3 regions of the Janthinobacterium sp. PSPC3-1 genome follow, and region 2 is predicted to be linked to each of the others. Evidence: predicted binding sites of a transcription regulator. Region 2 holds the regulator's gene; each other region holds the start of a gene.

Region 1 (2,245 bases), on a different contig from region 2:
CGATCTGATGCAGGATCAGGCATAACATGGTCCAGAAATAGCTGCGCGCCATGATGTCTTTCATGATAAACAAGATGACGCGATTGTAAAACATGAGTGCCAGGTCGCCGGCGTTTTTTGACAGCTATGCTTTTTCCGCAAGCTTCATGCATACTGCGATCACATCATCATGAGGAAAGCGCGCGCATGACAGACAAGGAGACCGCGATGGAAGCCAAGCTCGAACAATTCGAATTCGATGCGATGAACCTGCAGGTCGGTGGCCGCATCCAGTTCATCACGCATCGCGGCATCAAGCCGGTGCGGCATTTTTCCACCTTGATCGGCTATCTGCGCGATGAATACCTGATCGTCAAGACACCGCAGGAAAACGGCAAGGCCATCGTGCTCGACGAGGGTGACAAGCTGACCATCCGCGTGTTTTCGGGTGTCAGCGTGTGTTCGTTTGCCTGCAGCGTGCTGCGCGTGTTTGGCCGGCCGCTGCATTACCTGCATCTGAGCTTTCCGGACATCATCAACGGCACCAGCTTGCGCGGGGCGATGCGGGTCAAGGTCGAGTTGCTGGCGCAGCTGATGTGCCGCGACCAGCCCGAAGTACCGGTGTGTATCGTCAACCTCAGCGTCACCGGTGCGCTGATCGAGTCGCCCGGCATGCTGACGCCCGACGACAGCGGCGTGACCCTGGTATTTACCCTGCTGGCGCCGCCGCGCCAGCAGCCGCTGCGCATCGCGACGCGGGCCCGCATCCAGAATCTCAGCATGGGCAAATCCACCACCGCCATCGTCGGCGGGCAAGACGATGTCTATACCTATGGCCTGCAATTCATCGACCTGGAATCGGCCCACTATACCTTGCTGCAAAACCTGATCTATGAAGCCCTGATCACGGACCGGCAAAAAATCGTCTAGCGCCGGCGACCGTCACAGCGACGCCGCCGCCTGCGGTATATTGCTGCGCAAAATTGCTTCCCTGGCCGCCGTATTGGTGATGCTGGTCGAGTTGAACCAGGTCAGGCTGCTGCTGCCGGTACGCAATGCCATGGTGATCGTCTGGCCGCCAAGCCCCGTACCGAGGTCATTGGCCAGCGTCAGCGTGATATCGCCATTGAGAACGGCGGCGCTGGCCACTTCGCGCGTCGCGCTGAAGGCCGGAATCGCGCTGGGCGCCGCTTCGCTGGAGGTACTGCAGGCGGACGCCTCGCCACCATTTTCCTGCACGCACAAGGCGACCGCCGTCTTCAGCGGCGCGGCCGCCGCCAGCACATTGCTGACCTTGGCCCGCATCGTGTAGTCGCTGTATTGCGGAATCGCCACGGCTGCCAGGATGCCGGCAATCGCCACCACGATCATCAGTTCTATCAGGGTAAATCCGGACTGCGCGCGCATGGTGTTCTCCTGTGTTCACATGTTCATCAGGGAGAAAGTGCAAGCGCCATGCCAGCGCCGCGCACGGGCGGCGCCAGGCATCAAGGCAAGAAAAGCGACGCGGCACGTCCGTTTGCGCCCGCCGCCGTCGCCGCGTGACCAGAATGGCCGTGGCCGCCAGACAATAAAAAAAGGAGCCGAAGCTCCTTTTTTGTACTGTTTCAACCAGGCTGTATTACAGCATGGCTTTCAGCAGACGCGCCATTTCCGACGGGTTCTTGGTGACGGTGATGCCGCACGCTTCCATGATTTCCAGCTTGGCTTGTGCCGTGTCGGCGCCGCCCGAGATCAGCGCGCCGGCGTGGCCCATGCGCTTGCCTGGAGGCGCGGTGACGCCAGCGATAAAGCCGACCACCGGTTTTTTCATGTTGTCCTTGATCCAATAAGCGGCATTGGCTTCGTCAGGACCGCCAATTTCGCCGATCATGATGACCGCGTCGGTATCCGGATCGTCATTGAACATCTTCATGATGTCGATGTGCTTCAGACCGTTGATCGGGTCGCCGCCGATGCCGACTGCCGACGATTGGCCCAGGCCCAGTGCGGTCAGTTGACCGACTGCTTCATAGGTCAGGGTACCCGAACGCGAGACCACGCCGATGCGGCCCTTTTTATGGATGTGACCTGGCATGATGCCGATCTTGATTTCGTCTGGCGTGATCAGGCCTGGGCAGTTAGGGCCCAGCAGCAGCGTTTTGCTGCCCGACTTGGCCATGCGGTCTTTCAAGGCCATCATGTCACGGACAGGAATGCCTTCGGTGATGCAAATGGCCAGATCCATTTCAGCCTCGACAGCTTCCCAGATCGCGGCGGCCGCGCC
Region 2 (2,245 bases):
TAGTTGATCACAACAATCTGGAGCGGCAGGCCTAGACGGCGGCGGCTTCTTCAGGAGTGTTGTCTGGCAGATGCTTGATCGCCTCTTTACCGTGCCCTTGCACTTTGGTTTTGTACTTCATCACTTGCCGGTCCAGCTTGTCGATCAGGCTGTCGATCGCGGCATACAGGTCTTGCGCCAGGCTTTCCACGTAGACGGTCTTGCCGCTCAGTCGCAGATTCACTTCGGCCTTCTGGCGTTTTTCTTTCTCTTTGAGGTTGTCGACGGTCAGAATCACGGCAATATCGATAACGTGATCGAAATGGCGTTTCACGCGCTCCAGTTTGGTTTGTACGTATTCACGGATGGCTGGTGTCACTTCGAGATGATGTCCGCTGATGGTGAGATTCATACACACTCCTAAAGATGATCGGGTTCGTGCGGTGTCCATCGTTCCGGCCCGCAGAGGAACCGAAAAAACTACAAAGACTTACGCAGACTCACTGGCGGAATTTTCAACGCTTCCCGGTATTTGGCAACAGTACGTCGCGCAATCACCATGCCTTGTTCCCCCAGCATGTCCGCAATCTTACTGTCGGATAAAGGATTTTTAGGGTTCTCTGCTCCTGTCAATTGCACGATCAAGGCCCGTATCGCCGTCGATGACGCCTCCCCTCCTGCTTCGGTGGCGACGTGGCTGCCAAAGAAATACTTCAACTCAAACATTCCATGCGGGGTCAGCATGTACTTTTGGGTTGTTACCCGCGAGATAGTACTCTCGTGTAAACCCAGTGTATCAGCTATTTCGCGAAGCACAAGTGGCCGCATGGCAACTGCGCCGTGCGAGAAAAAATCCTTTTGCCGTTCCACGATCGCCTGCGCCACGCGCAGGATGGTGTCGAAGCGCTGGCGCATGTTCTTGATCAGCCACTTGGCTTCCTGCAACTGCGCACCCATGCCGCCTTCGCCCTTGCCCTGCTTGAGCAGGTTGGCGTACATGGCGTTCACGCGCAGGCGCGGCATGACGTCATTGTTGAGCGATACCTGCCAGCCATTGCGGGCCCGCTTGACCACCACGTCCGGCACCACGTAATCGGACACGTCGGAAGCGAACACGGCGCCCGGATGCGGGTTGCACAAGCGAATCACGGTCTGTGCTTCGCGCAAGTCTTCATCGTCGCAGTCGAGGGCTTTCTTGAGCTTGTTGAAGTCGCGCTGGGCGAACCAGGTCAGGTGTTTCTCGACGATGTTCAAGGCCATGCGCCGCGTCACCAGCGCCACCTGCGGCAAGCGTTTGATCTGCAGCGCCAGGCATTCGGACGCATTGCGCGCACCCACGCCGGCCGGGTCGAAACTTTGCAGCAGCGACAGCGCCGTGCGCAGCTCATCCGCATCGACTTCCAGTTCTTCCGGCAGGCGCGCCAGGATATCGTCGAGCGGCTCTTCCAGGTAGCCATTGTCGTCGAGCGCATCGATGATCAATTCCACCAGCGCGCGGTCGCGCAGCTCCAGCACGGTCACGCGCATCTGTTCCATCAGGTGTTCGCGCAAGGTGCAGTGATGGGCCTCCAGTTGCGGACGGGAATCCTCGTCATCGGGCGCCTTGCCGCGGCTGGCCTCGTTCCAGTCGCTGTCGCCGCCCTCGGACGCGGCCGTGCTCTCGCCGCCATCGCCGTCAAACGACTCCGCTTCGGCGGCTGGCGCCGGCGCTTCCTGGCCCGGCGGCGCCGGTGGCGCTTCGCCGGGGGCGGCGGTCGAACTCAGGGCGCCATCGGACAGCAGGCGCAGCGAGCGGTCGAGCGGATCGTCGAGCCGTTCCAGCAAGGGATTATCGGTCAGCAATTGCTCCAGCTCCTGGTGCAATTCCAGCGTGGACAGTTGCAGCAGGCGTATCGATTGCTGTAATTGCGGCGTCAGTGCCAGGTGCTGCGAGGTGCGCAGTTGCAGGGATTGTTTCATTGGCTTACATGCGGAAGTGTTCGCCCAGATACACCCGGCGTACCGACTCGTTGGCGATGATGTCGTCGGGCCGGCCCGACGCCAGCACCGAGCCCTGGTTGATGATGTAGGCGCGGTCGCAGATGCCCAGCGTTTCGCGCACATTATGGTCGGTGATCAGCACGCCGATATTGCGTTCCTTCAAAAACCGCACGATGCGCTGGATTTCGATCACGGCGATCGGATCGACGCCGGCGAACGGTTCGTCGAGCAGCACGAAACGCGGGTCGGTGGCCAGCGCGCGGGCGATTTCCACGCGGCGCCGCTC
Region 3 (2,245 bases), on a different contig from region 2:
TTTGCCTGGCCTGTTACTTGTGTCCGCCGCTGTCTGCCTGGGCTGTAAGGAAAAGCGACAGTGCGGCGGTAAAAAAGGCGAGGAAACTTCCCCGCCTGTCAAAGCCCTGTCCAATAATCAGGCGGTCACCTTGCGGCGGTTGGCATAGCACAGGCCGGCCAGGCCCAGACCCAACAAGGCCAGGGTGCCTGGCTCGGGCACCGCCTGCTTGACCAGATCCACGCTTTCCACCTGGTTCAGCACCAGCGTGTAGTTGCCGGCAACCAGGGTATTGGTCACGGCGCTGAAGCTGCCGCCGCAAGCCGTGCCCACACCGGTGCCCGTCGGCGTGCCGCAGCCGGTGGGATCAAAGGTCAGCAGGTTGCCGCTCGTCAGGAAGTTGGTGGCCAGGCCGGTATTCAGGTTGGCGGAATCGGCCGCTTCCGTGCCGCCGAAGATGCCGGAGCCGAGCAGGCCGTCGGGCGTCCAGTTGAAGACGATGTTGCCGGCTGCATCGGTGATGCTGAAGGTAACCACCAGATTGGCCGTGGCACTGGACTGCAGGCCCACATTCGGTTGCAGGAAGACTTGCATGAACGGCGCCGCCAGGAAATCGAAGCTCAGGGTAGCCGTTGGCGAGCCGACCACGAAATCGACCGAAATGCCGGTGGTCGAGCCATTGCGGCCCGAAGCGTCGGCGGTACCCGCTGTATCGAGGTGGGCCTCGGCCACGTTGACGGCCTGGGTGGAAGTGGAGCCGGCCGGGAAGGGCGGAAATTGCGTGCTGACGATTTGCGCGTCGCCGCGCGAATAGGTGCCGGTCGGGCCTTGCTGCGTGAAGTCGTTCTGGCCCTTGGTGACGGCGCCGACGGTGGCTTGGGGCGCATCGAGGAAGCCCACGCCGCCTTGAATCACGTTGACGCCGTTCAGGGTGGCGGTGCTGCGCGAGATGGTCACGCTGTTCAGGGCGGTGACCGAACCGGTCAGTGGCGTCAGTTGCAGGCCGAAGATGTTGTTGTAGGAATAGCCGTAGGCGCCTGCTTGCGCGCCGCCGGCAGCGCACAGCAGGGCCAGCGCCGCTGCGGCGGGAAGCAGTTTCAGTCGGGAGAGTTTCATTTTAATTACCTCACAGCATGGAGTGGACAAGAAGGGAAGTCTGGTTTGAGTCCTGAAGACAGGTGCTCATGGCCATTCCCAAGCGACTTCCATGCCAAGCGTGGTCTTTGCTTGTAAATCAAGCACTTGCGTTATCGCTGTTGATGCCTGGCAGGGTTTGTACGGCGGGCTGTAAAAAATGCCGACGCTCCTGTTGGCGAGCTCAGGCAAGCAGGGTGCGCATGCGTTCCTGCAGGCGAGCCTGCGGCACGCAGGCCTGGAAGGCCGCCGCCAATTGCCGCGCCGCCTGCCGTGCTTGCGGGCTACCGAGCAGGTGCGTGACGGCCTGGCGCAAGGCGTCTTCCTTGAATCGGTCGGCGCGCAGCAGCAGGCCGGCGCCGGCCGCGACGATGCCGTGCATATTGAGAAACTGGTCGAGGTTGCCTGCGATGCCGATCACCGGCACACCGGCTGTCAATGCCTGCTGGCTGGTGGGGCTGCCGCCATTGCAGATCACCAGGCTGGCGCGCCGCGCCGCCGCATCGCCCGGCAGGAAGGGCGCCACATGGGCGTTCGGCGGTACGCTGCCCAGTTCGATGTTGCCGGCCGTGGCGGCCATCACGGTGACCGGCAAGGTCGATAGCGCATGCAGCACGCGCGGCAGCAGCTGCGACTGGCCGGAGCTGCCGAAGGTGACATAAATCAAAGGACGCCCCTCCTCGCCGCGCTCCAGCCCCTGCCACCAAGGCGGCAAGTCCATCGGTGGGGCCCAGATGACGGCGCCCAGGTAGCCGTGATGGGCGGGCATGGCCAGCGGTGGAAACAGCTGCGGGATATCGGCGTACAGGGTCTGGTCGGCATCGGTATAGATGCGGCGCAAATCGCTGCCCAGCGTGGGCAGGCCATGGCGGCGGCGCACGCGGTTCAGGGGTACGGCATGGCTGGCAAAGGCCAGCGGGCGTATCATGCGGAACAGGGGGTTGGCCAGCCAGACCGGCAGCAGGCGCGTCAGCGGCAGGCTGGGCACCGTGTAATGCGGGCGCACGTATGGACTCCAATAGGCATTGCTGACGGTAATGTAGGGGATGCGGCGCAGCCGGGCGCTGACCGACAGCGACAAGCGGAAGTCGCCGATCACCAGGTCCGGCCGCACCTCATCGAACAGGCGCAG

The links. Region 2 encodes sigma-54, which starts transcription at its own class of promoters, with help from an activator protein. Its sites were predicted from a motif close to TGGCANGNAANCTGCTTT; they were not measured.
Region 1: a site for sigma-54 is predicted at 1,423-1,440, ahead of ACP7B7_RS19815 (pilin). Genes of this name have one in related genera too.
Region 3: a site for sigma-54 is predicted at 1,175-1,192, ahead of ACP7B7_RS04885 (EDSAP-1 family PEP-CTERM protein). Genes of this name have one in related genera too.

Annotation. Positions count from the first base shown of each region.
Region 1 is NZ_JAFCTQ010000020.1:56,718-58,962, reverse strand. It holds gene ACP7B7_RS19825 (DUF6713 family protein) at 1-94, opposite strand, end outside; gene ACP7B7_RS19820 (flagellar brake domain-containing protein) at 187-909, shown strand; gene ACP7B7_RS19815 (pilin) at 922-1,386, opposite strand; gene sucD (succinate--CoA ligase subunit alpha) at 1,601-2,245, opposite strand, start outside.
Region 2 is NZ_JAFCTQ010000002.1:271,877-274,121, forward strand. It holds gene hpf (ribosome hibernation-promoting factor, HPF/YfiA family) at 32-391, opposite strand; gene ACP7B7_RS03430 (RNA polymerase factor sigma-54) at 460-1,938, opposite strand; gene lptB (LPS export ABC transporter ATP-binding protein) at 1,943-2,245, opposite strand, start outside.
Region 3 is NZ_JAFCTQ010000003.1:92,409-94,653, forward strand. It holds gene ACP7B7_RS04885 (EDSAP-1 family PEP-CTERM protein) at 118-1,095, opposite strand; gene ACP7B7_RS04890 (glycosyltransferase) at 1,298-2,245, opposite strand, start outside.